2 regions of the Bacillus sp. V2I10 genome follow, and region 2 is predicted to be linked to the other one. Evidence: a T-box and tRNA genes for the amino acid it is inferred to sense, from the RefSeq annotation. Region 2 holds a T-box; the other holds one or more tRNA genes.
What was found. A T-box is a leader RNA that pairs with one kind of tRNA and senses whether it is charged. The one in region 2 lies ahead of tyrS (tyrosine--tRNA ligase), so its partner is inferred to be a tRNA-Tyr.
Positions count from the first base shown of each region.

Region 1: it encodes a tRNA-Tyr, which carries the amino acid that the T-box ahead of tyrS (tyrosine--tRNA ligase) is inferred to sense. The anticodon was not compared.

Region 1 covers NZ_JAUSYV010000001.1:174,408-190,516, forward strand. Annotated here, with positions in the region: gene glmM (phosphoglucosamine mutase) at 76-1,422, opposite strand; gene QFZ72_RS00895 (CdaR family protein) at 1,455-2,720, opposite strand; gene cdaA (diadenylate cyclase CdaA) at 2,713-3,534, opposite strand; gene rsiW (anti-sigma-W factor RsiW) at 3,744-4,337, opposite strand; gene sigW (RNA polymerase sigma factor SigW) at 4,371-4,934, opposite strand; gene rocF (arginase) at 5,124-6,029, opposite strand; tRNA gene QFZ72_RS00920 (tRNA-Ala) at 6,766-6,838, opposite strand; tRNA gene QFZ72_RS00925 (tRNA-Gly) at 6,857-6,931, opposite strand; tRNA gene QFZ72_RS00930 (tRNA-Lys) at 6,937-7,012, opposite strand; tRNA gene QFZ72_RS00935 (tRNA-Gln) at 7,019-7,093, opposite strand; tRNA gene QFZ72_RS00940 (tRNA-Tyr) at 7,209-7,293, opposite strand; tRNA gene QFZ72_RS00945 (tRNA-Thr) at 7,303-7,378, opposite strand; tRNA gene QFZ72_RS00950 (tRNA-Val) at 7,443-7,518, opposite strand; tRNA gene QFZ72_RS00955 (tRNA-Glu) at 7,566-7,640, opposite strand; tRNA gene QFZ72_RS00960 (tRNA-Thr) at 7,660-7,732, opposite strand; tRNA gene QFZ72_RS00965 (tRNA-Asn) at 7,737-7,808, opposite strand; rRNA gene rrf (5S ribosomal RNA) at 7,818-7,933, opposite strand; rRNA gene QFZ72_RS00975 (23S ribosomal RNA) at 8,060-10,990, opposite strand; rRNA gene QFZ72_RS00980 (16S ribosomal RNA) at 11,224-12,761, opposite strand; gene QFZ72_RS00985 (hypothetical protein) at 13,001-13,213, opposite strand; gene pdaB (polysaccharide deacetylase family sporulation protein PdaB) at 13,334-14,098, shown strand; gene QFZ72_RS00995 (KinB-signaling pathway activation protein) at 14,130-14,744, opposite strand; gene gerD (spore germination lipoprotein GerD) at 14,887-15,519, shown strand; gene QFZ72_RS01005 (P-loop NTPase) at 15,572-16,109, opposite strand, start outside.
Region 2 covers NZ_JAUSYV010000001.1:1,553,775-1,569,883, forward strand. Annotated here, with positions in the region: partial or broken gene pilM (pilus assembly protein PilM) at 1-1,920, opposite strand, end outside; gene QFZ72_RS07860 (bifunctional 3-deoxy-7-phosphoheptulonate synthase/chorismate mutase) at 2,232-3,308, shown strand; gene ccpA (catabolite control protein A) at 3,623-4,627, shown strand; gene QFZ72_RS07870 (acetoin utilization protein AcuC) at 4,822-5,997, opposite strand; gene QFZ72_RS07875 (acetoin utilization AcuB family protein) at 5,994-6,638, opposite strand; gene QFZ72_RS07880 (GNAT family N-acetyltransferase) at 6,679-7,311, opposite strand; gene acsA (acetate--CoA ligase) at 7,475-9,193, shown strand; gene QFZ72_RS07890 (transglycosylase domain-containing protein) at 9,330-12,290, opposite strand; T-box leader at 12,430-12,659, shown strand; gene tyrS (tyrosine--tRNA ligase) at 12,710-13,978, shown strand; gene yhfZ (GntR family transcriptional regulator YhfZ) at 14,295-15,221, shown strand; gene QFZ72_RS07905 (PRD domain-containing protein) at 15,276-15,620, shown strand; gene QFZ72_RS07910 (DUF2620 domain-containing protein) at 15,636-15,998, shown strand; gene QFZ72_RS07915 (YhfT family protein) at 16,025-16,109, shown strand, end outside.

The sequences.
Region 1 (16,109 bases), 1.4 Mb from region 2:
TGCGGCATATTCACGATAATTATTTTTGAGGAAAATAGAAAAAGGGCCTGCCTTATCGGCAGACCCGCATTTGCTTTATTCCGTTCCCATTTCTTCTTTCACTACAGCAACGATGCGCGTAACATACTTCTCGCATAATTCGGCTGTTGGAGCTTCTGCCATTACACGTACAAGAGGCTCTGTGCCTGAAGGACGGACAAGAATGCGTCCGTCTCCATTCATTTCACTCTCTACTTCTGCAATGACCTGCTTCACTTTCATGTTGTCCGTTACCTTATGCTTATCCGTTACCTTCACATTAATAAGCAATTGAGGGAACTTTTTCATTTCAGCTGCAAGCTCGGATAACGGCTTGCCAGTCACTTTCATGATATTCACTAATTGAATGGCTGTAAGCAGACCATCACCCGTTGTATTGTGATCAAGGAAGATAATATGGCCAGACTGCTCGCCGCCAAGATTATAATCCCCTTTTTTCATTTCTTCCACAACATAACGGTCTCCTACAGCCGTTTGAGAACTCTTCATGTTGTTTGCTTCAATTGCTTTATAAAAACCAAGGTTGCTCATGATTGTAGAGACAACTGTTTCTTTTTTCAATCTTCCATGCTCATTAAGGAATTTTGCACAAATAAACATGATTTGATCGCCATCAACGATTTGACCTTTTTCATCAACAGCAATCAGTCGGTCTCCATCACCGTCAAAAGCAAGCCCGACATCGGCGCCTTTTTCCATAAGGAAACCGGCTAATGCTTCTGGATGTGTAGAACCTACACCATCATTAATATTCAATCCATTTGGAGTTGTGCCCATAGTTGAAACATCGGCATCAAGATCTGCAAACAAGTGCGTTGCAAGAGAAGATGTAGCACCATGTGCACAGTCAAGTGCAACGTGGATGCCTGTAAAATCTTCGTCTACTGTTTGTTTCAGGAATTGAAGATATTTCTGACCGCCTTCGAAATAGTCATTAACTTGTCCCAGGTCAGCGCCAACAGGTCTTGGCAGTGAGTCTTGTTCCTGATCCATTAAACTTTCTATTTCTAATTCCTGCTCATCTGACAATTTAAAACCGTCAGGACCAAAGAATTTAATTCCGTTATCTTGAACAGGATTATGTGAGGCAGAAATCATAACACCCGCTTGTGCTCCAAGAGCCTTTGTTAAATATGAAACACCAGGTGTTGAAATCACTCCTAAACGCATCACCTCAGCACCGATAGAGAGCAATCCTGCAACTAGCGCACCTTCTAGCATATGACCTGAAATACGTGTATCTCTTCCGATTAACACTTTTGGACGGTTCGCATTTTTTGTTAATACGTAACCTCCAAAACGACCGATTTTAAACGCTAATTCAGGTGTTAATTCACTATTTGCAACGCCTCTTACTCCATCTGTTCCAAAATACTTTCCCATTCTTTTATCGCTCCTTTAGACAGTTTCAATCATCACGATTGCTTAGAAGAAATTTTTACTTTTACTTCATCTACAGGAAGGGTCCATTTAATATCCTGCGGCCCATTCACTTCTACCTTAACAACATGCTCTCCGTCCGACAGATCTGTCACATTAATAAATAATTCAAGATCAGACGGCTTAATATTCGTCAATACACTAGGTGCTCCAACAACGCTTAAATCGAGCTCTTCAGATTCCGGCTCAAGGAACTGAATAATCTTCCCTTCCCCTAAACCCCGGATATTAACAGGCAGATTCTCAAGTATTTTTTCTTCTTCTTTTTCAACGTCAACTTTAATTTGGATTTTTTCGGGACTTACTTTTGTTACTCCGTCAGGTACAGGAATATCTACATCCAGAACGGTATCATCTTTGATTTTGCTTAAATCTACTGTTACCCCATCTATAAATTCAAGCGGATCAATCACATCCAGCGGTCCGTATATGGTCACTTCGTTCGGCACTGCTTCAATGTTTGAGATGCTTAATCCTTCTCCAAGCTCGCCTTCATTCTTAAGCTTAAAAGGAAGTTTCTTGCTTGGACTTGTAATCGGCACTGTCACATCAACAACCGAAGGGTAGACCTCTAAAGGCAGGATGTTTCCGTCGCCGTCATATACCGTGACCTTTGATTCCTGCTCAATGGTTTCATTAGCATTTTGCAGATTCACCCTCGACTTGATCAGAGCAATGCTGTCAATAAGAGTTTTAGATCCGGTTACTCTTACAACACTCGGTTTAACAATTGGATCCTGTGCGGTATAACCAGTTTCAATCTGGTCTTTATTTATAAAATCCACTTGTACCGGAAAATCCCGGGTAACTTTCTCCTCCACATTTACAGTGATAATGGAAGGGTTCAACTTCACTTCAAGATTATCTGCTATATTCTTATGCTTTAATTGAACCCGGTGTGAGCCGATGGACAGATCCGAGAGCTCAGCATAAATTTCAAAATCTTTAAGCTGCTTTGCCTTTAATAGTGAATTAGTTGGCCCGCTTAGCGTAACAGCTACTGTTTCAGGCACTCCTGTCACAATAATATCTTCTTGATCCAAATACGTTTTCACTTCAACATCGGGAATTGTTTCTGTGTCTTTTGCAGACTCAGACGGCGCAGATGGAAATACGGATGTTACTGGCCCCGGCTGTTTTTTCGGAGCAGGCGTTTCGATATTAACAGATACATAAAGAATGAGCGCCATCAACAGTGCAATTATTCTCATTACCCAATGATTATTAATCATCTTATCCATTTTTCTTCCCCCTCCACTGCCATAGGTTTGAGGAAGTGACCTTTGCCTGCTTTCCAAATTCGGAAACCAAGATTTCACTTAAAGCTTCAACGGTTAGATTTCTGTGAAGCTCTCCGTTTCTGGTCACAGAAATACTGCCCGTTTCTTCAGAAACGACTATCGTAATGCTATCGGTTACTTCACTGATCCCAACTGCTGCCCGGTGCCTTGTCCCTAATTCTTTTGAAATAAAAGGACTTTCGGAAAGAGGCAGATAACATGCTGCCGCAGCAATCTGATTTTTCTGGAGAATAACAGCTCCATCGTGAAGCGGAGTATTCGGGATAAAGATATTAATTAAAAGCTCAGAAGAGAGAGCTGAATGAAGCGGTATGCCCGTTTCTATGTAATCACTCATCCCTGTTTCTTTTTCAATCGTAACTAAAGCGCCAATTCTTCGTTTTGCCATATAATCTGTTGCTTTTATGATGGCATCGATTATTTTTTGTTGTTCTTCCTCCTCTGGAGCTCCGCTTCTTGAGAATAATTTTCCTCTGCCCAGTTGCTCTAGCGCCCTTCGCAGCTCAGGCTGGAAAATAATAATGATCGCAAGAAAACCCCATGTTAATGCTTGGTCCATGAGCCATTGCAAGGTCTGCAGCCCTAAGTACTGGCTGAGTGTACGAACGAGAATAATAACGATAATGCCTTTCAGCAGCTGAACGGCCTTCGTTCCCCGTATCACCATAATCAACTTATATATAACGAACCAAACCAGGAGAATATCAACGGCGATGCCGAGGTAATGCAGTAGTGGAAATTCCTCAAATGCCATATTCTCTTCCTCCATCAGTTTTAGTCATTTGCATAGGACTATAACTACGATATTATACCATATATTCTGCAATTAAACCGTATTGTACTCACGTAAGTAAAGCGCAGGCCGGCAGATAAGACTTCCGCAAAAAATACCGGTTTATCTTTTAGCCAGTATCTCAAGCGTGGTACAGCACAAAAAAGGCCCCTTATACAAAAGGTGACCTTTTACTTAAATATGGCGACGACCTCTTTGGAAAGAGATTTCATTTGATACCAAATCCACTCAAAAGCCTCATTGATCTCTTCAACATCACCTGTCACCTGTCCGGCAGAAGCCATATACTTCTCTCCGTTAATTACCGTGACGTTTCCTTCAACTTTGCCTTCAATATTGATCGTTCCGCCTTTAACCGTTACATCTCCCTCAACAGTCTCACCTTCAGGAACGGTAACCGTAGTATTCTCAACAACCAAATTAGGCTGCTTTGAAACACTGAAATCTGAATCAGTTGACCAGGAAGAAAATAAACTGCCTGTCATCAATAACACGAAAAGAGAAGCAGCAGCCAACAATGGATGACCCTTCAGCCATCTGTTGACACCAACCGTTTTCTTTTCTTTGGGCAGACGATCCATGATGGCTTGAGTAAAATCCATCGGAGCCTCAATATGAGATGTACTCTGAACCAGGGCGATTGACTTCTCAAGCTCATGCAGGTGCTGCGTGCAGTCCGCGCATGACTGAAGGTGCTCTTTCAAGATTTGCTCATCTTGCTGCTTTATATCATGATCCAAATATTGATGGATCCGTTCTTTCATTTGTTCTGAACACTTCAACCTTATCACCTCAAATCATAAATGCCTTAATTGCTTCCTCAGCGCTTCTCGTCCTCTGTGAATTCTTGTTTTCACCGTACCGATCGGCATATCTAGAATTTCACTGATTTCAATTAAAGAAAGCTCATCAATATACTTTAATACGATGACAGTACGATATTTATCGGGGAGCTTTAAAATTTCTTTTTGAATCATTTGCTGAAGCTCCATTGTTTCCACTTGATCCTCGGGCAGAGCTACATCAGCTGCTACTTGAGAATACATCGTTAACCCTTCCGTTCCTGTCACTTCGGCATCAAGGTAATAATCCGGTTTTTTCTTTCTGATTCGATCAATCGTTAAATTTGTCGCAATGCGATACAGCCACGTAGAGAACTTCTTATCCATGTCATAGCTATTAATATTCACATAAGCCCGGATAAACGCTTCCTGGGCTATATCCTCCGCCTCATGGGAGTTCCCGAGCATGCGGTAGCAAAGCTGATAAATTTTGTCTTTATATATATCTACGATTTCGGCAAAAGCATTCTGGTCGCCCTTTTTAACTTGTTTAATCCTATTTTTTACGATCGTCTCCATGATACCCCTTACCCCCGCGCAAGTGCGGGTTCCCCTTATTACGTATAAGCCGTATAAAAGGTTTCATTTTTTCCGCATAAAAATATTTTAACAAATTTTAGGTTGTCTGTAGATGGCTTTTTAATATGTTTACCTTAAATTTTTCTTAAATAAAAGACACAGTTTATAAACTGTGTCTTTTTTAAAAAATTAAAGGAGCTTTTCGCCGAATAAAGAACCCATCAGAGCTACTGCTACTGTAGCTGTTTTGTTCTTTTCATCTAAGATAGGATTTACTTCAACAAACTCAGCAGAAGTGATGATATCTGATTCTGCAAGCATCTCCATCGCTAAATGACTTTCTCTGTAGCTAATACCTCCGATAACCGGTGTGCCGACTCCTGGAGCATCGTGCGGATCAAGTCCATCTAAATCGAGGGACAAGTGGACACCGTCAGTACGCTCTTTCAAATATTGAATGGTTTCCTCCATTACCTTAGTCATGCCAAGACGGTCAATCTCATGCATTGTATATACTTTAATGCCTTTTTCCTTAATTAATTCCTTTTCACCCTCATCAAGGGAACGGGCACCGATAATCACAATATTTTCCGGCTTCACTTTAGGAGTGTAGCCTCCAATTCTCGTTAGCGTTTCATCGCCGATGCCGATACTTACAGCAAGCGGCATCCCATGAATATTGCCTGACGGTGAAGTGTCGCCTGTGTTGAGATCTCCATGTGCATCATACCAGATTACACCAAGTTCTTTATAATGCTTTGAAACTCCTGCGAGTGTTCCGATGGCAATACTGTGGTCTCCGCCAAGCACCAGTGGAAACGAACCAGATTGAATCACTTCGTCAACTTGTTCAGAAAGCTTTAAATTGCCTTCTGACACCGCTTTCAAATTTCTTAAATTATTTAACGAAGAGCTATCCTCTTCACGGTTTGGACGTCCAATTTTAATATCACCTTTATCTTCAATCTCATATTGCAGCCACTCAAGTCTTTCTACAACCCCTGCGTATCTGATAGCACTAGGCCCCATGTCCACACCTCGGCGCATTTGTCCTAAATCCATTGGTACCCCGATAATTGATATTCTTTCTTTCATGTAAATCATCCCCCTTAGTAAGAAACTCTGTCTCTATTGTACTGATAAAAAGGGTCATGACTCAACTCGACAAAATCGTGTATATATATACAGAGTTTTCTGTAAAATAATTGGCAAAATAGTAGAAAATAAGTAATAGGATGATGCAGAGTCAGCTGATTTCCAGGTCATTTGACTATTTTTTCGGATTTCCACTTTACCTTTATGACTGATCTGAATTGAACATCGAAATTGGATGCAAACTATCTAACTCGCAATAGCCGGCTTTTAATTAATGAAAGACTATAACCGACTCGAGCGAATCAGTGTTCAATTCGCAAAAATGGGTTTTCGGCTCGCAAACTTCAAATTTCAATAAAAAAATCATATAAAAATGCCTGTTACTAGCTGCCGTTGGCCATTATGAATCAAAGCTGCTGCTAATTATGAAAGAGTTTACGCTGTGTATTGAACTTCATATTTAGATCCGCCCCCCCAACTCGTAAAAACCAGTTTTCAATTAGTAAAAACTTATCTCTGACTCGCAAAAATCATGGTTTAACTTGCGGAAACTGATCTCCAACTCGCAAGCCTCATATTCAAAAAGAAAACTTTTTTAACATAAAGGATAAGATATAGAATTCATATTGATACGAACGTTTTATGAAGCACGTCTATATGTAATTTTTTAATCATTATTCCTAAACAAAAAACCGTTAGACATCAAAGTCTAACGGTTTTTACAGGGTACTTATGATGGAGCCTAGCGGGATCGAACCGCTGACCTCCTGCGTGCAAGGCAGGCGCTCTCCCAGCTGAGCTAAGGCCCCGATATAAAAAAGAAGTTCTGGAGCGGAAGACGGGATTCGAACCCGCGACCCCCACCTTGGCAAGGTGGTGTTCTACCACTGAACTACTTCCGCAAAAATGGTGTGCCATGAAGGACTCGAACCTTCGACCCTCTGATTAAAAGTCAGATGCTCTACCGACTGAGCTAATGGCACAAAGAATGGCTGGGCTAGCTGGATTCGAACCAGCGCATGACGGAGTCAAAGTCCGTTGCCTTACCGCTTGGCTATAGCCCATCAATTATGTATGTATTCTATAAAATTCTAATTGACCGTAAAAAGGTTTATGTCAACTAAACATATTATTTACAGTCTAGACAAGAACTATTCAGTTAAGTTTGTCTAAATAAAGTGGTGGAGGGGGACGGATTCGAACCGCCGAACCCGGAGGGAGCGGATTTACAGTCCGCCGCGTTTAGCCACTTCGCTACCCCTCCACACATAAGTGGTGCCGGCAAGAGGACTTGAACCCCCAACCTACTGATTACAAGTCAGTTGCTCTACCAATTGAGCTACACCGGCATATTAAGTGAGAAATACAATACTGTTTATTCGCTTTTTAAAGTCGTCTGCTGCAATGTCTTAATGGTGGAGGATGACGGGCTCGAACCGCCGACCCTCTGCTTGTAAGGCAGATGCTCTCCCAGCTGAGCTAATCCTCCGCATAAAAGATTGTGTGATATTTCACATAATAAGACTTACGTTTGAATGGTGACCCGTACGGGATTCGAACCCGTGTTACCGCCGTGAAAGGGCGGTGTCTTAACCGCTTGACCAACGGGCCGTTTTATTAGTTTAATGTAAGCTCCCAACCGGGCTTGAACCGATGACCTCTTCCTTACCATGGAAGTGCTCTACCGACTGAGCTATGGAAGCAAGGCTCCGCAGGTAGGACTCGAACCTACGACCGATCGGTTAACAGCCGATAGCTCTACCACTGAGCTACTGCGGAATAATGCTAGCCTGGCGACGTCCTACTCTCGCAGGGGGAAACCCCCAACTACCATCGGCGCTGAAGAGCTTAACTTCCGTGTTCGGCATGGGAACGGGTGTGACCTCTTCGCCATCATCACCAGACATAATGACAAAAATTATTATACTATGAAATCAGAAGATTTCAAGTGTTTTTTTGAAAGAAGTTATTCTTTCAAAACTAAATAACGTTTGATAACAAGATTCACTTACATTTACACATATTAGACTGTGGTTAAGTCCTCGAACGATTAGTATCTGTCAGCTCCACACGTCACCGCGCTTCCACCTCAGACCTATCAACCTGATCATCTTTCAGGGTTCTTACTCACTTGCGTGATGGGAAATCTCATCTTGAGGGGGGCTTCATGCTTAGATGCTTTCAGCACTTATCCCTTCCGCACATAGCTACCCAGCGATGCCTTTGGCAAGACAACTGGTACACCAGCGGTGCGTCCATCCCGGTCCTCTCGTACTAAGGACAGCTCCTCTCAAATTTCCTGCGCCCACGACGGATAGGGACCGAACTGTCTCACGACGTTCTGAACCCAGCTCGCGTACCGCTTTAATGGGCGAACAGCCCAACCCTTGGGACCGACTACAGCCCCAGGATGCGATGAGCCGACATCGAGGTGCCAAACCTCCCCGTCGATGTGGACTCTTGGGGGAGATAAGCCTGTTATCCCCGGGGTAGCTTTTATCCGTTGAGCGATGGCCCTTCCATGCGGAACCACCGGATCACTAAGCCCGACTTTCGTCCCTGCTCGACTTGTAGGTCTCGCAGTCAAGCTCCCTTGTGCCTTTACACTCTGCGAATGATTTCCAACCATTCTGAGGGAACCTTTGGGCGCCTCCGTTACATTTTAGGAGGCGACCGCCCCAGTCAAACTGCCCACCTGACACTGTCTCCCAGCCCGATCAGGGCTGTGGGTTAGAATTTCAATACAGCAAGGGTAGTATCCCACCAATGCCTCCACCGAAGCTGGCGCTCCGGCTTCCAAGGCTCCTACCTATCCTGTACAAGCTGTACCAAAATTCAATATCAGGCTACAGTAAAGCTCCACGGGGTCTTTCCGTCCTGTCGCGGGTAACCTGCATCTTCACAGGTACTATAATTTCACCGAGTCTCTCGTTGAGACAGTGCCCAGATCGTTACGCCTTTCGTGCGGGTCGGAACTTACCCGACAAGGAATTTCGCTACCTTAGGACCGTTATAGTTACGGCCGCCGTTTACTGGGGCTTCAATTCAAAGCTTCGCTTGCGCTAACCTCTCCTCTTAACCTTCCAGCACCGGGCAGGCGTCAGCCCCTATACTTCGCCTTGCGGCTTCGCAGAGACCTGTGTTTTTGCTAAACAGTCGCCTGGGCCTATTCACTGCGGCTTTTCAGGGCTATGAACCCTAAAAAGCACCCCTTCTCCCGAAGTTACGGGGTCATTTTGCCGAGTTCCTTAACGAGAGTTCTCTCGCTCACCTTAGGATTCTCTCCTCGCCTACCTGTGTCGGTTTGCGGTACGGGCACCTCTCACCTCGCTAGAGGCTTTTCTTGGCAGTGTGGAATCAGGAACTTCGGTACTAAATTTCCCTCGCCATCACAGCTCAGCCTTATATGAGAAGCGGATTTGCCTACTTCTCAGCCTAACTGCTTGGACGCGCATATCCAACAGCGCGCTTGCCCTATCCTCCTGCGTCCCCCCATTGCTCAAATGGTGAGGAGGTGGTACAGGAATATCAACCTGTTGTCCATCGCCTACGCCTTTCGGCCTCGGCTTAGGTCCCGACTAACCCTGAGCGGACGAGCCTTCCTCAGGAAACCTTAGGCATTCGGTGGAGGGGATTCTCACCCCTCTTTCGCTACTCATACCGGCATTCTCACTTCTAAGCGCTCCACCAGTCCTTACGGTCTAGCTTCAACGCCCTTAGAACGCTCTCCTACCACTGTTCGTAAGAACAGTCCACAGCTTCGGTGATACATTTAGCCCCGGTACATTTTCGGCGCAGAGTCACTCGACCAGTGAGCTATTACGCACTCTTTAAATGGTGGCTGCTTCTAAGCCAACATCCTGGTTGTCTAAGCAACTCCACATCCTTTTCCACTTAACGTATACTTTGGGACCTTAGCTGGTGGTCTGGGCTGTTTCCCTCTTGACTACGGATCTTATCACTCGCAGTCTGACTCCCAAGGAGCAAGTCTTTGGCATTCGGAGTTTGACTGAATTCGGTAACCCGATGAGGGCCCCTAGTCCAATCAGTGCTCTACCTCCAAGACTCTCATACTTGAGGCTAGCCCTAAAGCTATTTCGGAGAGAACCAGCTATCTCCAGGTTCGATTGGAATTTCTCCGCTACCCACACCTCATCCCCGCACTTTTCAACGTGCGTGGGTTCGGGCCTCCATTCAGTGTTACCTGAACTTCACCCTGGACATGGGTAGATCACCTGGTTTCGGGTCTACGACCACGTACTGAAACGCCCTATTCAGACTCGCTTTCGCTGCGGCTCCGTCTCATCAACTTAACCTTGCACGGGATCGTAACTCGCCGGTTCATTCTACAAAAGGCACGCCATCACCCATTAACGGGCTCTGACTACTTGTAAGCACACGGTTTCAGGATCTTTTCACTCCCCTTCCGGGGTGCTTTTCACCTTTCCCTCACGGTACTGGTTCACTATCGGTCACTAGGGAGTATTTAGCCTTGGGAGATGGTCCTCCCTGCTTCCGACGGGATTTCTCGTGTCCCGCCGTACTCAGGATCCACTCTGGAGGGAACGAAGTTTCGACTACAGGGTTATTACCTTCTCTGACGGACCTTTCCAGGTCGCTTCATCTACCCCGTTCCTTTGTAACTCCGTATAGAGTGTCCTACAACCCCAAGAGGCAAGCCTCTTGGTTTGGGCTAATTCCGTTTCGCTCGCCGCTACTTGGGAAATCGCGTTTGCTTTCTCTTCCTCCGGGTACTTAGATGTTTCAGTTCCCCGGGTCTGCCTTCATTATCCTATGTATTCAGATAAAGATACTGTTCCATTACGAACAGTGGGTTTCCCCATTCGGAAATCTCTGGATCAAAGCTTACTTACAGCTCCCCAAAGCATATCGGTGTTAGTCCCGTCCTTCATCGGCTCCTAGTGCCAAGGCATCCACCGTGCGCCCTTCATAACTTAACCTAAATGGTCAATCGCATCATCAGATGCGTTTCGCATTTCGTTGTTTGTTTAGACATAAATGTCTAGAAAATCACTAATTATGGTAAGCGTAAATCTCAGTGAATTACTTGTTATCAATTACGTTATCTAGTTTTCAAAGAACAACTGACAAATCAGTTGATTTGTCTTCTATCATAGAGAGAATGATCTCTCAAAACTAAACAAAAACCAAAAGCGTCCTCATATATCCTTAGAAAGGAGGTGATCCAGCCGCACCTTCCGATACGGCTACCTTGTTACGACTTCACCCCAATCATCTACCCCACCTTAGGCGGCTGGCTCCTTGCGGTTACCCCACCGACTTCGGGTGTTGCAAACTCTCGTGGTGTGACGGGCGGTGTGTACAAGGCCCGGGAACGTATTCACCGCGGCATGCTGATCCGCGATTACTAGCGATTCCAGCTTCATGCAGGCGAGTTGCAGCCTGCAATCCGAACTGAGAATGGTTTTATGGGATTGGCTAAACCTCGCGGTCTCGCAGCCCTTTGTACCATCCATTGTAGCACGTGTGTAGCCCAGGTCATAAGGGGCATGATGATTTGACGTCATCCCCACCTTCCTCCGGTTTGTCACCGGCAGTCACCTTAGAGTGCCCAACTGAATGCTGGCAACTAAGATCAAGGGTTGCGCTCGTTGCGGGACTTAACCCAACATCTCACGACACGAGCTGACGACAACCATGCACCACCTGTCACTTTGTCCCCCGAAGGGGAACCTTCTATCTCTAGAAGTGGCAAAGGATGTCAAGACCTGGTAAGGTTCTTCGCGTTGCTTCGAATTAAACCACATGCTCCACCGCTTGTGCGGGCCCCCGTCAATTCCTTTGAGTTTCAGTCTTGCGACCGTACTCCCCAGGCGGAGTGCTTAATGCGTTAGCTGCAGCACTAAAGGGCGGAAACCCTCTAACACTTAGCACTCATCGTTTACGGCGTGGACTACCAGGGTATCTAATCCTGTTCGCTCCCCACGCTTTCGCGCCTCAGCGTCAGTTACAGACCAGAGAGTCGCCTTCGCCACTGGTGTTCCTCCACATCTCTACGCATTTCACCGCTACACGTGGAATTCCACTCTCCTCTTCTGCACTCAAGTTTCCCAGTTTCCAATGACCCTCCCCGGTTGAGCCGGGGGCTTTCACATCAGACTTAAGAAACCGCCTGCGCGCGCTTTACGCCCAATAATTCCGGACAACGCTTGCCACCTACGTATTACCGCGGCTGCTGGCACGTAGTTAGCCGTGGCTTTCTGGTTAGGTACCGTCAAGGTGCGAGCAGTTACTCTCGCACTTGTTCTTCCCTAACAACAGAGTTTTACGATCCGAAAACCTTCATCACTCACGCGGCGTTGCTCCGTCAGACTTTCGTCCATTGCGGAAGATTCCCTACTGCTGCCTCCCGTAGGAGTCTGGGCCGTGTCTCAGTCCCAGTGTGGCCGATCACCCTCTCAGGTCGGCTACGCATCGTTGCCTTGGTGAGCCATTACCTCACCAACTAGCTAATGCGCCGCGGGCCCATCTGTAAGTGACAGCCGAAACCGTCTTTCCAACTTGAACCATGCGGTTCAAGATACTATCCGGTATTAGCTCCGGTTTCCCGGAGTTATCCCAGTCTTACAGGCAGGTTGCCCACGTGTTACTCACCCGTCCGCCGCTGACCTCCTAAGAGGTCCGCTCGACTTGCATGTATTAGGCACGCCGCCAGCGTTCGTCCTGAGCCAGGATCAAACTCTCCGAAGAAAATTTGTGACTCAATTTGTTGCTGACTTCAAAAATTTAAAACGTTTGGTACGCTTTTGGTTTTGTTTAGTTTTCAAAGATCATTTCCGTCATCAGTGGTGACGGCTTATATAATTTAACATGGTCACTATCGCTGTGTCAACAACCTTTTGAAATTATTTTTTCGTTATTTCAAATTCAAATTGTTTCTGAGCGACGAATAATAATATAACATTTATTCAAACCATGGTCAATAGAAATTATTTAATATTTTTATTTAAATGCTGATCGAATTTCCCGCTGATAATTTTGTACAAATTACTGAGGAGTTCTCTTTTTTCTAAGAGAGATCTTTTTTGAACAAATGTCAGATTCTCATCTATCAGTATATTGCTGATAATTGATAATTCCTGTTCGACCAGCAGTTCCATTTCTTGTGCTTCTTTATCATTAAAAATGAATCCTTTTGACATATGATCCTCCTCTAAGCTGCCTAAGTTTTATCATTATTGCACAACGTGTATTTTTCTAATCATATTATTAACAGCTTGGCATACATATGAGACAAGAACATTGGGACGGGGTTGATGAGGATGAACAATTTTTACGTTTTACATGTTAAAAAGATCAAGCAACTTATCATTATTGTAATAGCTGCGCTTTTTACAGCCGGGATTTTATATATAGAAAACGTTATGCAATTCCCTGTTTTCTCAACCGCAGATGGACCTAAAGCTGTTTTCAGGGGTGAGGAGAAGGAAAATAAAGTGTCTTTAACATTTGATATCAGCTGGGGCGACGAAAAGGCAAAGCCCATTCTTGATACATTGAAAAATAACGGCATTACGAATGCAACCTTCTTCCTCTCTGCAGCATGGGCAGAACGTCATCCTGAAATCGTCAAACAAATTGTGAAGGACGGACACCAGGTGGGAAGCATGGGTTATGCCTATAAAAATTACACTGCTTTGGAGGCTGAGGATATACGCCGGGACATTCTCATGGCACAGGATGTATTTAATGAGCTCGGTCTTAAGGATATTAAACTTCTCAGACCGCCAACAGGCAATTTCAATGAAGAAATTCTTACTATTGCCGAAAGATACGGATATACAGTTGTCCATTACAGTGTTGACTCAGATGATTGGAAAAATCCCGGTGTAGATGCCATTGTTAAGAACGTGAATGACAGCGTTCAAGGCGGGGACATTATCCTGCTGCATGCATCGGACTCCGCTAAGCAAACACAAAAAGCAATTCCCCAAATTGTTGACGGCCTGAAACAAAAAGGATTAAAGAATGTATCAATAGCTGAATTAATTGCTAATGGAAATGCGAAATCAACAGAAGTTAAATAATTAATGCCGAATCATAGAAAAAAAGCTAAGCTCACATAGGCTTAGCTTTTTTGACTTGAGATAATTTAGTTAATAACAAAAGCTGATACGCATTGCATATGAGAAGCGGAATGAGCATGAGATACAGCCAGTCTCCTTCATTTACACGGAGAGCAGGGACCCATTCGACAGCTGTAACGACAATCATAAAGAATAAAGCCGGGATGAACGCCATTTTATTGGTTTGCTTCATCTTGATATATGCTACAGCCAGGCCAAAAATGACCAGGAATAATGCGAGAAGGATATATGACAGAATGGATTCGCCTTCTGCCGCGAAAAGCTGGTAGCGGAAATAAATCAAATCAAACACCACAAACAAAATCAGCACGATTTGAATCGCATTCCATAAGGCTGCTGTTCTGAAAATGCCAAGACCAAAGCGGTGGATCGTTAAATACGCAAAAAAGCCCATTTGGCTAATAATACTGAAAATAAAACCTACACCGATCAGCCAAAATAAAATGGAGAGGATTTCAACAAGATCAAAAGATGTGAAAAATTTCTGATACTCTCCCCACCTTAATGCAAAACCGACAATGCTTGTACTAATGCCCCCGACAAGCAAAGTCGTCAAAAACAAACGGACCCAATTTCTACTGTTCAATGCAGTTTCCCCCAATATGTAATCTACTCATGAAATTTTACCAATGTCTTTCTAAAAAAGCTATTTTAATTACCAGTATAAAAAGCTTTAGATAATTCATATTAAAAATAGGCAACTTGAAAATGAAAGGAGCTTTGCACAGATGAAAAAGCGAAGGTTGCTCTCATTATTTACACTAATAGCCATCTGTTCCTTCCTCGCAAGCTGTTCTCCAAATGACCAGCCCGCAGGACAACAGGATTATGAAGAAACAAAAAAGATGGTTGTTGATATATTAAAGACTGATGATGGAAAAAAAGCGATCCAGGAAATTTTGAAAAATGATGACATGAAGCAAAATTTGATCATGGATCAAAAAGTTGTCTCAGATACCATTTCTAAAACACTGACATCTGAAAAAGGAGCGGAATTCTGGAAAAAAACCTTTGAAGATCCAAAGTTCAGTGAAAGCTTCGCCAAAAGCCTGCAGACGGAGCATGAAAAAGTAATCAAGGGCTTAATGAAAGACCCTGAGTATCAAGAAATGCTTATTGGAGTCCTTCAAAATCCCGAAATGGAAAAACAAACGGTAAAGGTGCTTCAAAGTCAAGAATTCCGCAAGCATCTTCAGCAAGTGATTACAGAAACCATTAATAGCCCGCTTTTCAAAACAAAAATGGAAGAAACCCTTCTAAAAGCTGCTAAAGAAATGAATCAGCAAGGCGGCGGACAAGGAAGCGGCGGTCAGCAAGCAGAGCAAGGCGGTCAAGGTGAAACTGGAGAAGGCGGTCAATAATTCCCGTAAATCTCAAAAAAGAGAAAAGCGCCAATCACTTGGCGCTTTTCCTTTATACACTCACAGGCACAAGTTCTGTAACCTTCTTGGCAATACCTAAGTAAATCTCACCTGTAGGGTGATCTTTCGCATAAACCGATGGAGCAAAGTCTTCTTCGTTCCAGTCCGGCTGCTGCAGCGGAATATTTCCAAGCACAGGCACATCAAGTTCATCCGCAAGCTTTTCTCCTCCGCCTTTGCCAAATACATATTCTTTTTCTCCAGTGAGCTTGCTTTCAAAGTAAGACATATTTTCAACTACTCCGATTACCTCATGCTCGGTTCTAAGAGCCATAGCACCCGCTCTAGCCGCTACAAATGCAGCTGTCGGATGAGGAGTTGTCACGATGATTTCTTTACATGACGGAAGCATAGCATGCACATCGAGTGCAACATCGCCAGTACCCGGAGGCAGATCAAGCAGCAGATAATCCAGATCTCCCCACTCTACTTCCTGAAAGAAGTTGTTGAGCATTTTTCCAAGCATAGGACCTCTCCAAATGACCGGAGCATTATCTTCAACGAAAAATCCCATTGAAATAACTTGAACA
Region 2 (16,109 bases):
AAGGAAAGAAGCATTTCGTCCCTGTAAACTTCAGCCATCATCTTCTTAATCGTCAGCGGCTTCTGGTTATAGAGAACTGTCAGAGATTCATATGCTGTTATTTTAAGCTCGGCCAGCACTTGGCTTAGAGATGGCGATTCTGTTTTTACAGCTGTTATTTGATCCCATTCCTCAAATCGAGATGTTGGCATGGCAGGAACGTGATTGATCAGGATTTTTCCAGAGAATGCATCAACCTTTGTCCTGCTGCCGTCCACTGAAAGATGAAATGGCGCAAAGGAGAATTCATCAGGCAAAATCTCTTTTACCTGATCAGGAAACGAATAAGTGATCGAATCTCTGTCAGCTATCAGATCCGTTAAAGAAGCAGGCTCTCCATTTAATGCAAGATTTGCCTCAACTTGAACCCGTTCCCCATTTAAAATGACTTGTTTTGCTGGAACTACATCAATTAAATCAGAAATGGCGACATTGAGTGAACGGCCGTCTTTCCCTTTTTCAATTATGATTTCATCCCCATTTATGATTTCCTCATCAACTGAACATACTCTTCCATTTTTAAAGAGCAAAGGTGCTTCGCCATAGGTGCCTGGTATTGTTATAGATTGTCCGTTTAATGCTGCAATAAATGCGAGTCCTGGCTTTCCATAGTATTTATTCAGCTGTATTCCTGAAGAGAGCAGACTGTCTGAAACCGTCAGTTTTCTCATATGCAGCAGCCGGACTGAGCGTCCATTTACTTTGACGCTGACATACTGTATCGGATTTTGATTGGAAGAAATGGCGATTCCGATGGGGGTAACAAGTTCTGGACCTGTTTTCAGATGTTCTGCAAACCTGAGCTGCTTGATGGCGTCAATTCCTCTTATCGCAACCCTGTTTAATGGCAGATTCAGTTTTTCGGCGATCAATTCTGGAAGCTTGGGTGTTAAGCTCCCTCCTCCAATCAGCATGACTGCTTTTGGAGAAGACTCCTGGTTTAAAGAATAAATTTCTTCCTTTATCGCATTTGCGAGTCTGTCAATGGCACTGTGAATCTGCGTAATAGCTTCTTCTTTTAAGACTTCATTTTCAAATCCTAAAATATCTTTAACAAGGATGCTCTCAGATATATTCAGCTCTCTTTTTGCCCATTCAGCATCGTGAAAATCCAATAGGAACTGATCAGAAATCGCTTCCGTTATTTCATCTCCAGCCATTGGGACCATTCCGTACGCCGTGACAGTTCCTTCATTTGTTATCGCGATATCAGATGTACCTGCCCCTATATCTACAAGAGCAACATTTAATCTTCTCATTGAGGAAGGAATTAAAACGTTTATTGCCGCAATGGGCTCCAGAGTCAATGCTTTCAATTCCAGGTTTGCTCTATTTAAGGCAGCAAGGAGAGACTCTACAACAACTTTAGGCAAAAAAGTCGCAATGATTTCAACAGAGGCAACCTTGCCCTGCTGATCTACTAAACTGCCAATCTCCTGATAATCGAGTTTATAATGAATAACAGAGTAGCCGACACAATCATACTCCTGCGTGGCTTTTTCTTTTTGGGCAAGCTGTTTCTGAGCTTCTTGAACGGCCATCAGCTCGAGGTGAAAAACCGTTTCTGTCTGAATAATGGGTTTGCCCCCTATTTCGATCTGAGCTTCTGCCTGCCCGTACGGTTTTTAGAGCTCTGCCTGCTGCAGCCACGCAAACTTCGCGAAGGGGGCCATGCTTTTTTTCAAGCTCTTCCTTAACAGAGGCAATCACGTTCGAAACAGCGATGACATCATGAATCTGTCCATCAAGCATCGAGCGCTCTCCATGTTCCTGAATAACTGTGTCAATGACTTCATAGGTGCCGCCTTTTTCGGATAATAATAAACCAACTACTGAGCGGGTGCCAATATCCAATGCAAATGTATAAGTCTCTTTTCTCAAAATGAGCACCTCTTTTATTAAACTATAAAACTCAAAAAACAAGATAAATCAGCATTGTGATCACTCAAAAAAACGCTTTATCACTTAAAAGCGTTTAAATGTTAAAGAAAAATGCGTGACAACACGAAGGATTTTGTATATAATTATCACTAATTACTAAAGAAAATGTATCATATTTTCTTTTTTTAAGAAAGCTGGTGCAGCTTTGCATCACGCTAAACCACTAGTTTTGAAGGGATGCATGTACAAGCCGGATTTCGGCTTTTCATATGATTTTCTTCAATTTTAAAAAACGCGAAAGGATGAGAGAGATGAGTAACGCCGAGTTAGAAGCATTGCGAGTGAGAGCAGAAGAGATTAATCTGCAGATTTTACAGCTGATTAATGAGCGAGGAAAGCTAGTACAGGATATAGGTAAAGCCAAGGAAGCGCAGGGCGTTAATCGATATGATCCCGTCCGTGAGCGAAGAATGCTTAATAAAATTAAAGAGAACAATGATGGGCCTTTCGAAGACTCCACATTGCAGCATATTTTTAAAGAGATCTTTAAAGCTAGCTTGGAGCTGCAGGAAGACGATCACCGCAAAGCGCTTCTTGTATCACGCAAAAAGAAGCCTGAAGATACAATTGTTGATGTTAAAGGAGTCAAAATTGGCGACGGCAGCCAAGTATTGATTGTTGGGCCTTGTGCAGTTGAAAGCTACGAGCAGGTAGCTGCTGTTGCAGAAGAGGCTAAAAAACAGGGAATCCGCTTATTGCGCGGCGGAGCATTCAAGCCACGCACAAGCCCTTATGATTTCCAGGGTCTTGGTCTTGAAGGCTTAAAAATCTTAAAACGTGTTGCAGATGAATATGATATGGCTGTTATCAGTGAAATTGTCAATCCTGCGGACATCGAAACGGCCATTCAATACATTGATGTTATCCAAATCGGAGCGCGCAACATGCAAAACTTCGAATTATTAAAAGCTGCCGGTGCGGTTAAAAAGCCTGTTTTATTAAAACGAGGCCTTGCTGCTACACTTGATGAGTTTGTAAATGCAGCTGAGTATATTATTTCACAAGGAAACGATCAAATCATTCTTTGTGAACGCGGTATACGCACATACGAAACAGCCACTCGAAATACACTTGATATTTCAGCTGTGCCGATTCTAAAACAAGAAACACATTTGCCGGTAATGGTTGATGTTACACATTCAACTGGCCGCCGCGACTTGCTTATTCCTTGTGCTAAAGCAGCGCTTGCGATTGGTTCAGACGGCGTAATGGCTGAGGTTCATCCGGATCCTGCAGTCGCGCTTTCTGATTCAGCTCAGCAAATGGATTTCGATCAGTTCGCAGAGTTCATGAATGAAATTAGACCATTAACAAAAGTAAAAGCATAACAAAACAAAACAAAACTCAGGGTGACTCGAGAGTAGAATGTGTGAAACATTCTATCTCGCGAGTCACCCTTTTTGATATTGACTTGCACTTTTCCTGTATTTTCTTTAAGATTAAAAACAGTGAAATTTATCATAAAGTTTGCTCAATCTTGAACAAAATAGATCTTCTTAGATAAAAACACTGTAAATAGATTGCTTACGTTTTCATAGTATCGTATCATTATGTACATAAATCGTCATTATGGTGACATTTTACTTTAAAAATTGTAAATGCTAACTATACATAGATAAGGAACCAGAAGGAGTGTAAGAAAATGAATAATATTACAATTTACGATGTAGCCCGCGAAGCAAATGTTTCAATGGCTACTGTTTCCCGGGTTGTAAACGGCAATCCGAATGTAAAACCAACAACACGCAAGAAAGTATCAGAAGCAATTGATCGTCTAGGCTATCGCCCAAATGCTGTTGCACGTGGACTTGCAAGCAAAAAGACGACAACAGTAGGCGTTATTATTCCTGATATTTCAAGCACTTTCTATGCTGAGCTGGCACGCGGTATTGAAGATATTGCGACAATGTACAAGTACAACATTATTTTGAGTAACTCTGATCAAAACCGTGATAAAGAATTACACTTGCTTAATACAATGCTTGGCAAACAAGTAGATGGCATTGTTTTCATGGGCGGGAATATTACGGATGAGCATGTAGAAGAATTTAAACGTTCTCCTGTACCGATTGTGCTTGCTGCTTCAATTGATGTGAATGAGGTAACACCATCAGTTAACATTAATTATGAACAGGCAACATTTGATGCTGTTTCCATGCTGATTGAAAAAGGGCATAAACGCATTGGCTATGTGACTGGTCCAATGGAAGAGCCAATTAATAAACAGATGAAAATGAACGGATACCGCCGTGCACTGACTGAAGCAGGAATTACCGTTGATGAAGATTTAATTACGGAAGGTGACTACACCTATGATTCAGGTCTAGAAGCATTCGAAAAAATTAACGAATTATCGGATAAGCCTACAGCTATTTTTGCAGGCACAGATGAAATGGCATTAGGAGTCGTTCATGCAGCGCAGGATAATGGCTATGTTATTCCGAACGATATTGAAATCATCGGGTTTGATAATACGAAATTAGCAACTATGGTTCGTCCTCAATTAACAACAGTTGTCCAGCCGACATATGATATCGGTGCTGTAGCGATGCGCCTTCTGACTAAACTGATGAACAAAGAAGAAGTTGAAAATCATATTGTTGAGCTTCCGCATCGAATTGAAATCAGACAATCAACTAGAGCTTAATATTGAAGAGCATTGGCTGTTATAGCTGATGCTCTTTTTGTTTTCTTTAATATTGAAAAAAGATGAAATAAGATGTTAGCCTTACTAAAAAGTAAAAGCATGGATCTGTTTGGTCCATGCTTTCAAGTTTTGTTTTTGGAAATGATAAAAATTTATAGGCTGTGGATTGTGAAATAAACATATTGCGCCTTTGTTCATGAAAGTGTCTTTCTGTCTTTTCCATGATTTTGACGGAGTGGAAATAGAGCTTTCTCCACAGTTTGTGCGTTTTTCTCTTCTATTTCAAGCTTTCTTGGAATGGCTTTATATTGATCCTTGCTGTCTTCCCATATAGAGGGAAGGGTAACGGGTGCTTCTGGCTGCCAGCGTTTGATCCATTCCTTTGGAAGAGGGCCGTTTACAGTCTGCTGTTTCATCTGCAGCCAGATCATGGCCCAAGCCCGGGGGACGACTCTCCAGATATCATAGCCTCCGCCTCCAACCGCAATCCATTTCCCGCCGCAGTATTGATCCGCAATTTCCTGAGCTATTTTTGGTATTTCCTTGAAAATGGCAGTTGTTGTTGCAAAATGGGTTAAAGGATCGTAGAAATGCGCATCTGCTCCATTCTGTGTAAGAATGACATCAGGCTTGAAGAAAGCGGCAATTTCTCTTATAGATTGTCTGTAGGCATCGATCCATGATTCATCTTCTGTAAATGCATCCAGCGGAATGTTAAAAGAGTAGCCATAGCCCTGTCCTGCACCCCGTTCGGTAACATTGCCTGTCCCAGGAAATAAATAGCGGCCCGTTTCATGAATGGATAATGTGCAGACACTTGGATCATCATAAAACGTCCATTGCACCCCATCTCCATGATGAGCATCTGTATCAATGTATAAAACTTTTGCGTGATATTTTTCCTGTATATATTTGATCGCGACGGAACTGTCATTGTAAATGCAGAAGCCTGAAGCTTTTCCGCGGAAGCCGTGATGCAGGCCGCCTCCGAGGTTCAGAGCCCGTTTAGCTTTGCCTTCCATTACGTGTTCAACAGCGGTCAAAGTACCTCCGACGAGCAGCGCGCTTGCTTCGTGCATGTTCTTGAAAATAGGTGTATCCTCAGTCCCGATTCCATAATTAAGCGCTTCTTTTGGATCTAATTCTCCCGAACCTGCTTTTTTGACAGCATCAATGTACTTTTGATCGTGAACAAGAGCGAGTTCTTCATCCGTCGCTATTCTTGGTGCTGCCAGCTCATCATCTGACAATGCATTCATCTTATTCAGAAGGTCATATGTTAATTCCACCCGCAGCTGATTGAACGGGTGATCCTGGCTGAATTTATATTGCTGAAAAAGAGGAGAATAGATGAAAATATTTTCTTTCATGATGAAATCCCCGGGATGTTAGGCCATAATACGGTATATCCTTCTTTATCAAGCTCCTCAATCAATGCCATGGGATTCATGGTCTGCACTCTGAATACAAGAACTTTGAACCGTTCGTCTTTGTCAGGATAAACAAGAACACTGGCAATGTTTACTTTGCTTTTTCTGAAAACATCAGACACCTCAGAAAGCATGCCCGCCACGTTTGGAACCTTTACCTCGATTTGGGAGCCGGGCTGATTGGCCCCTGTCAGCTGAACAAAGGTATGCAGCAAATCAGTTTCTGTTACAATCCCTACTAATTTTCCATGCTTAATAATAGGCAGACATCCAATTTTGTGCTCATAAAAAATAGAGGAAATCTCCTCGACAAAATCAAGAGGATGGCCTGTAATGGCATCTGTTTTCATGATTGATTTTAAAGGTGTATTCAAGGCTTCTTTATTTTCACTCAGCTGAAAGATGGAAGGACTAGCATCTTTAATGTCCCGGTCGGAGACAATCCCGGCAAGGAGGTCATTTTCAGCTACAATCGGGATATGGCGAATCCGGTGTTCAGCCATTTTTTTAATTGCTTCTGCAATTGTTGCATCAGGTGTGAGTGTCACAATATCTTTCTTCATGATTTGTTCAACTATCATACTTATAACCCCTTTGTTTTAAAGCGTGAACGAAAGAAGATCAGTACATAAACCGGTTTTTAAATCTGAGCTGATCGAACTGCTGAATTGAATCCTGATCCACTCTTTTTCCGATTTTAGCCATCAGGCAATTTGCTGGGTGGGAGCTGATTTCGGGCTCATCTGTTGCATACCACTCCAAGCCGCCGGCATTCATCATTTTCTCCATCACTTTCCGGTATTCCCACACATTAAGGCCTGTACCTTTTAAATCCCAGTGCCAATAGTACTCTGTCGTAATGGTAATATAATCTTCCATTGCATCATCCATCATGGAAACCCTCAGGAGATTTTTTCCGACAGAATAGCCCCGGTATTCAGGAATCACCTCGATTGCGCCAAGTTCAATCAGGTTTTTCATCTTGCCTTCTGACCATCTTTCCAGTGGATCTGGATATAAATATGTAACATACCCGACTATGGTATGGCGATTTCTGGCTATAATAATTCGTCCTTCTGGCAGAGCAGCTATCTCAATTAAAGCTTTGTGCTGCTGCTCAGGCTGTCTGAAAGCTACCAGATCATGATGAAATTCAAGACCTGCCAGTTTCTCGGCTTTTATGGGACCTTCTATAATAAGCGGCCCATAAGGAGTTTTAATCTCTTTTGCGTTATAAGTTTTAGGATGTTCCATTCATTCACCGCCTTCTATTGATGCTGGACATAAATCTATTATACTAGAAAATACAATAAATGAAGCGGTTACATTAAAAAACTGTGATTTTTTTAAAAATTGAGAAAAGATAGAATCTGTTCTATAATAGAGAATGTATATACTGAATAAGGGGGAGTTAAGGATGAGGTTGGAAGCGCTGCCAGCAGCAAAGGGGAACCACAATCTAGAAGACTATGCTAAAGCCTACGAAAATTTTGATTGGGCAGAAGCAGAAAAGCATTTATCGTGGTCTGAAACAGGAAGAATTAATGCTGCATACGAAGCAATTGACAAACATGCAGAATCATTCCGGAAAAACAAGGTAGCCTTATATTACCGTGACCCTGAAAGAGAAGAAAAGTATACGTTTAAAGAGATGAAGGATCACTCAAATAAAGCAGGAAACATTCTTCGTCAATGTGCAGACGTAGAAAAAGGCGACCGTGTATTCGTCTTTATGCCAAGAACTCCAGAATTGTATTTTACGGTGCTTGGAGCAATTAAGCTGGGTGCCATTGTCGGTCCTTTATTTGAGGCGTTTATGGAGGGAGCAGTGAGTGACCGCCTGAAGGACAGCGAGGCGAAAGTCATTGTCACAACACCAGAGCTTCTTGAAAGAGTTCCATTTAATGATCTGCCTGCTCTAAAGCATGTTGTTCTCGTAGGGGACAATGTTCATGAAGATGGTCCATACATAGATTTCTTAACAAGAATGAAGACAGCAAGCAAAAAGCTTGAAATAGAATGGGTAGAAAAAACAGATGGCCTGCTGCTGCATTATACATCCGGTTCCACAGGCAAGCCGAAAGGTGTTCTGCATGTTCATCAGGCAATGATCCAGCATTATCAGACCGGCAGCTGGGTTCTTGATTTAAAAGAAGATGATGTTTATTGGTGTACAGCTGATCCAGGCTGGGTTACAGGGACCGTTTACGGCATCTTTGGACCTTGGCTGCACGGAGCGTCAAACGTCATCGTAGGGGGCAGATTTAAGCCTGAACAATGGTATGAAACGATCCAGAATTACGGAGTAACGGTATGGTACAGTGCACCAACGGCATTCCGCATGCTTATGGGTGCGGGGGATGAGCTGGTGAAACAGTTTGACCTTAGTTCATTGAGACACATCTTGAGCGTTGGTGAACCATTAAACCCTGAAGTTGTCAGATGGGGGATGAAAGTCTTTGCCAATCGTATTCATGATACATGGTGGATGACAGAAACGGGTGCACAGGTAATCTGCAACTATCCATCTATGGAAATCAAGCCGGGGTCTATGGGGAAACCAATTCCAGGCGTTCAGGCTGCGATTGTTGATGACCAGGGCAATGAAGTTCCGCCATACCGCATGGGGAATCTGGCCATTAAAAAAGGCTGGCCTTCCATGATGCATACAATCTGGAACAACAAAGAAAAGTACGAGTCTTATTTTATGCCTGGGGACTGGTATGTTTCGGGTGACTCAGCGTACAAGGATGAAGACGGCTACTTCTGGTTCCAGGGAAGAATTGATGATGTAATCATGACATCAGGCGAGCGCGTCGGCCCATTTGAGGTCGAAAGCAAGCTTGTTGAACATCCTGCCATTGCCGAAGCTGGTGTAATCGGTAAGCCGGATCCAGTCCGCGGGGAAATTATAAAAGCATTTGTTGCTCTTCGGGATGGGTACGAAGCAACAGATGACCTCAAAGAGGAAATTCGCAGCTTTGTTAAAAAGGGACTTGCTGCTCACGCTGCTCCGCGTGAAATTGAATTCCGAGATAAACTGCCAAAAACTCGAAGCGGAAAAATTATGCGCCGCGTCTTAAAAGCATGGGAGCTCGACTTGCCGACTGGCGATTTGTCGACAATGGAAGATTAATAGTTAGAATCTATTAAAAAAGCTTGCAGACATTCTGCAAGCTTTTTTTGGGATTCTATTAATATGACTTTTGCATTTTAATGTGTTCTGCGCAGTACAGCTGCAGCAACGTCCATCCTGAAATCTGCGAACAAGGTCAGCCATTCGGTTTTTCTTCCGGAGGAGTCTGCTCTCCGTTATCTGCAGGTTTTTCAGGAGGCTTTGGATCCGGTTTTGGTTCGGCTGGTTTCGGATCATTAGGCTTTGGATCCGGTTTTGGTTCGGCTGGTTTCGGATCATTAGGCTTTGGATCCGCGGGTTTTTGTTCAGCTGGTTTCGGATCTGTGGGCTTAGGATCAGCAGGCTTTGTTGCCGGCTTCTGAGCTTGATAGGATCCGCTTGTTACCGTTGCAGATGCAGGTGATTCTTTTCCTGCTACGTCAACTGCGGCTACATAGTAGGCAGCAGGTGAACCTCCAATAGATGCTGACAGGCTTTTCGAAGCTGGGATGCTTGCTACTTTTCTGAAATTCTTAGAAAAGTTACCGGCAGCATAAACGCGGTATCCTATTACATCTGAATCACCGCTCGTGTTCCAGCTCAGGCGCCCGCCGCTGATTCTTACTCCGGATACTTGTGATGGAGCTGATCCGTTGTCGCTGATCTGATTTCCATCCGTTACAACGATATTGCCCCAGTTTGTTTTGTTTGGCAGCAGTTCTTTTAAAGCGCTGAAGCTGCTTAAATTATGCTTTTGCAGAATTTCTTTTTTTAACATCACACCTTGCTGAACAAATTCAGAAGGAGCAGAAGGGGGTACCTGGTATGCTCTGTCTTTTACATAAACATACTTTCCTGATGTTAAGCTGTCATCTGTTTTTGTCGGAACAAACTTCGCATTAAAGAGGTCTGTAGCAACAAGTCCAGCCTGCTGGCACATGGCAGAAGGCAGATCCCCGGACAGTGCGCAATATGATTTCTGAACAATTCCGCCGGGCATTTTAAACGTTTCTTTCGGTGCAATAAGACCCGGATTAACTTCATGGGCTGCATTCATCAGCTTTGACCATAAAAGAATGTTTCTGCGGCTGTAGGACATGCCTTTATAATCTTTTTCAACTGATTTAGGGGTGTCGTATCCTATCCACGTTCCAAACGAGACATTTGGATTCGTTCCGACAAACCATATATCTTTATACTCCTGGCTTGTTCCTGTTTTTCCTGCCCAGTCTGCACTGAATGAGAGATAATTCTTAGCGGCTGTACCCGTTCCTTGTTTAATAACATCGCGCATCATATCGATTGTTAAGTAGGAAGTCTGAGGTGTAAATACATCAACTGCTTTTGATTTGTGCTGATAAATGACTTCGCCTGATTTTGTTTCAATTTTTTCAATGAGATAAGCATCGATAAACTTTCCGCCATTTGCAAAGGTTGCATAGGCATTTACGTTTTCTTCGACGGTTATGCCATTAGTAAGCCCTCCAATTGAAGTAGCTGGACCGCCATCATTTTTAGAGATAGTTGTGATTCCCATTTTCTTTAAATAATTAAGAGGATTTTGATCCATCACTTTTAAGTACGACTTAATGGCAGGTATATTATAAGACTTTTCAAGTGCATAACGGGCGCTTGTAAATCCATGGAAGCGGCCATCGAAATTTTTAGGGCTCCATTCGCCGATTTGCAGCGGTACATCTGCAAGTACTGAACCTGGCTGGATGGCGCCTGATTCCATTGCAGGAGCATAAGCAAGCAGGGGCTTCATCGTCGATCCGTTTGATCGGGGAGTATCTGTCGCATGATTAACTTGTTCTCTTTTATGATTTCTTCCTCCAACGAAGCTGATGATTTTCCCTGTCTTATTCTCAATTAAAACAGCTCCAACCTCAACGGGCTCCTGAACCTGTATTTTCTTCCCGGTATCTTTGTCTACCTTCACTTCGGTCTTATCGCTGCCGTAGTATTCATACGATTCAGCAATGGTTTTCATTTTGTCATAAATATCTTTTTGAATGGTTGTATGAATTTTATAGCCGTTTTGACGCAAGTTCCGGTCAGCAAGGGCTTTGTATTCTGCGTACAATTCTTTATTTTTTTTCAGTTCGTCCATTTTGTGGCCGTCTTTTTCAGCCAGCTGCGTTAAGATGATATCAGCGGCGCGTTCTTCAATTTCGTAAGTGAGCCATGGATATTGTTCTATAGAGGAAGGTTTGGCCTTGGCCAGACTTTTCCTTAAATCAAATTTGGCTGCTTCTTCGTATTCTTTTTGCGAGATGAAGCCTTTTGCATACATGCGTCTAAGAACAGTTTTCATCCTGGACGTTCCTGCATCCAGGTTTTCCTTTATTTCTCCCCTGTTTGTAAAAGGGGTATAGCCGAAAGGACTCTGTGGCAGACCTGCAATAAAAGCAGATTGAGGAAGAGATAAATTCTTCGCATCCACACCGAAAATACCTTGTGCAGCGGCCTGAACTCCCGCTATATTTCGGCCGGAAGCATTTCTGCCCAGATCAGCTACATTCAGATAAGCCTCCAGGATTTCCTCTTTTTCAAAGAAGCGCTCAAGGCGGAGAGCAAGCAGGATTTCTTTTGCTTTGCGGTCAAAAGAAACTTCATCTGTTAGAATTTGATTTTTGATCAGCTGCTGTGTAAGTGTACTCCCCCCAGAACGATTAGAGGAATTTGTCACTTCCTGAAAAAGGGCGCGCATAATCGCTTTAGGGACAACCCCGTCATGCTCATAAAAAAATTCATCCTCTGTAGCAATTACGGCATTCTTTACATGCTTTGAAATTTCATCAATCTTTACTTCCTGTCTTTCAATATCTGCACGGAGCTTTCCTAAATACACCGAATCAGAAAAATAAATCTGCGAGGTTTCTTCGTAATTATAAATATCTTTTTTCATGGAACTATAAGTGCGGAGAGGTTCATCCTTAACCAATGATGCAAAGTACCCTGCACCGAGTCCGCCGCCAAACGATGCGGCAATTAAACCGATGACAAAAAAGATCAGCATCAGGTTCCAGACGACCCCGTATGTAATGTTAAACCCTTTTACTGTTTTATGTTTGTAAGGCATAAATTTGCTGTACCAAGTTTTGAATTTATCCATATATTTATCATCCCCCCCCTATACAATACACCCACTCAATTATATCATATAAAAACAGTACTTTTGTATGATCTTGTCAGATGCTGATGAATCGTTTGACAAGGAACATTCTATATGGTAAAAAAGATTTATTAGAATTGAAAATGCTTTGAATGGAATTAGTAGTGAACATCTCCCTGTTTTAGAAAGCTGATGGCCGATGAAAATCAGCACACAGATGAATCATGAATTACCTCCAGGAGCTTCTTTTGTGAAAGGCAGCTATTGCCGAATAGCGAAAGACGGTTAGAATGCCGTTATATATGCCGAGATAGGAATCAGTTTATCTTTTTCCTAAGTAGGGTGGTACCGCGTAATCACGCCCCTTCATTTTTGAAGGGGTGTTTTTTGTATTTTATGATAAAAAGGAGCTAATCAGAATGAGTGAATTATTGAATGATTTGCAGTTCAGAGGATTAATTAATCAAATGACAGACGAAGAAGGTCTGAGAAAGTTATTAGAAGAGGAATCAGTAAAATTATATTCTGGTTTCGATCCGACGGCAGACAGCCTGCACATCGGGCATTTACTTCCGATATTAACTCTTCGCCGCTTTCAGCAGGCAGGACACCGCCCAATTGCTTTAGTCGGCGGAGCAACTGGCTTAATTGGCGACCCAAGCGGAAAGAAAGCAGAAAGAACGCTTAATACTTCTGATATTGTGCAGGAGTGGACAAACAAAATTAAAGATCAGCTTTCCCGTTTCCTTGATTTTGATCCCTCAAGTGAAAATCCTGCTACTCTAGCCAACAACTTTGACTGGATCGGATCTATGGATTTGATCACGTTTCTAAGGGATGTAGGAAAAAATTTCGGTATTAATTACATGCTTGCAAAGGATACGGTGTCTTCAAGAATTGAATCAGGAATTTCCTACACAGAGTTCAGCTACATGATTCTGCAGTCATATGACTTTTTAAATTTATACAGATCCGCTGGCTGCAAACTTCAAATTGGAGGAAGCGATCAGTGGGGAAATATTACGGCTGGACTTGAGCTGATCCGCAAATCTGAGGAAAATTCAAAAGCATTTGGATTAACTGTTCCATTGGTTACAAAATCAGACGGTACAAAATTCGGCAAAACAGAAGGCGGAGCTATCTGGCTCGATAAAGAAAAAACGACTCCTTATGAGTTCTACCAGTTCTGGATCAATACAGATGACCGCGATGTCATCAAATACATCAAGTTCTTTACATTCCTTTCTCATGAAGAGATTACGGCACTTGAACAAGAACTGACAAATGCACCAGAAAATCGCGCTGCACAAAAAGCACTTGCCGAGGATATGACAAAGCTAGTACACGGAGAAGAATCTTTGGAGCAAGCAATCAAAATCTCTCAGGCGCTTTTCAGCGGAAACATTAAAGAGCTGACTGGAGAGGAGATTGAGCAGGGCTTTAAAGATGTACCTGCATTTACAGCCGAAGAACTAGAAATCGGCTTAATCGACCTGCTTGTCAATGCAAAAATCTCTCCCTCAAAACGCCAGGCACGAGAAGATGTTTCAAATGGAGCGGTATACATCAATGGCGAGCGAATCCAGGAGACGGACAAAGTCCTTGGAGCAGACGACCGCATTGACGGCAAATTCACTGTTATCCGCAGAGGGAAGAAGAAGTACACGTTAATTCAATACAAGAACTGATGAAAAGCCTCACTTGCTGTAACGGGTTAGGTTGAAAGGTGCAAACCACACTTCAATAAACCTAAGAAATAGCGCATCAATTAGCAGTCTAATTGATGTGCTATTTTTTTATTTTAAAGGATTTTTTATAGATTAACTTGATTTATACGATATACATTACATATTAAGTTTAATCTTCGTTAACAAAAAGATAAAAAGGAGCAGACAATACATTTTTAACAAATTATTCAGAAAAATCAATCTTGTAAACAGCTTAAATATATGGTAAATTTGCATCAATGAATGAATATACAAATAATTGTACAAGAGTGGTGCTATGGAGATTTTTGAGTCGCTCCTTTCTAAAAAGGGGTTAATTTTGCAGAAAATAGCAGAGGATCTATTATTTATTGAACTGAATGAGCGGATACCAAAAGTAGGAGATTTTTCAGAAAGATTTAATGTTGGCAGGGGAACAGTACAGACAGCCCTGAAATATCTAGAGCAAACCGGCAGCATTAGTCTTGAACCTAAAGGACATATGGGTACCTTTTTAAGGAAGAAAAATATCCCCTCTTTGTTCAAGTATTGCGGTGCTGAAAGAATGACCGGAGTGATGCCTTTGCCGTATTCCAAAAAATATGAAGGGCTGGCATCCGGTCTTACGTCTCAATTTGAGGAAAACCAATTGAATTTAAGCATTGCTTTCATGAGAGGGGCTAAACTGAGAATTGATGAAGTGAGCAAAGGGAGATACGACTTTGCCCTTGTTTCCAAATTCTCAGCAGCAGAAGCATTGAAACAGGACCCGGATCTTTCTATTGCTCTCGCTTTCGGGAGCCATACGTATGTTTCAAAGCACGCGGTCTTCTTTTCCGAAAAGGGAAATCTTGAAATCAAAGATGGCATGAAGGTAGGAATTGACCATAATTCAACCGATCAAAAAATTCTCGTTAAAGCGGAAACAAATGAAAAACAGGTAGAGTTTGTTGAGCTCAATTACATGCATCTTCTACAGCATTTAAGAGCGAAAACGATTGATGCGACCATTTGGAACATTGATGAAATTGACAGTGGGTTATACAATACGATACCGCTTTCCTCTGAAATAGCAAAAAAAGAAGAGTTGAATATAGGTGAAGCTGTCTGCGTCATTAGAAAAGAAAACAAAAAGGCGGAGTATATTCTGCAGCATTTGGATTTACATGAGATTAAAAGAATACAATCACTGGTGGAAAAAGGGGATTACATTCCGAAATACTAAGAATCCCTTTTATAATCAAAATACAATTTATTGTACATTGGGAGGGGCGCAATCATGAAAGAACTGTTTGAAAGACTCGAAATACTTAAATCAACGGATGCCATTACAGAAAATGCTCAAATCATCTGCCATAAAACGATTGATGCATACGTGTCTCAAACGGAAGCTGCTAACTATCAAATGCTCATTACTCATTTGGCCATGGCAGTGACAAGGGTGGAGAGAAACGAACCGCTGAATGCTCCGCCATCATCGATTATGGCGGAAATATATAATTCTCCAAATCTTGTAGAAGCGCAAAGACGAGTCAATTGGATTGAAAGCGAATGCAGCATCACCATACCAAAAGAAGAAAAAGAGTTTCTATATATGCACTTTGTAACAGCATTAACAGCATAAAGGGAGGAATAAAGAATGAAAATTGTAGTAGGCGGTCAGGTTGAGAAAAAAGAGATTGAGAGTTTAGTTAAGAAATACGGAGGAGAGCAGGTAGAAGTAACCGTGAAAGCTGATTTAGAAGCGGCGATGCTGCTGAAATCAGGGGGAGCGGATTATTACGTCGGCGCCTGCCATACCGGAGGAGGGGGAGCTTTGGCTATGGCAATAGCGCTGCTTGGAAAACCAAAGTGCGCAACCATCTCTATGCCCGGCAAGACTCCGCTAAAAGAAAACGTGCAGTTAGCAGTCGATCAGGGGGCAACAGCTTTTGGATTTACTGGGGATCACAAGGAGAAAGCTGTTGAGTATTTAATGGAGGCTTTACTAAAAAACAAATAGATTGATATGGGGATGGGGGAAGAGAGATGGTAGAAGTAATTTTAATGGCTTGTATTGGGGCTCTAGCAGCCGTCATGGCAAATTTAGGGATTGCGGTATTTAACGATGGGC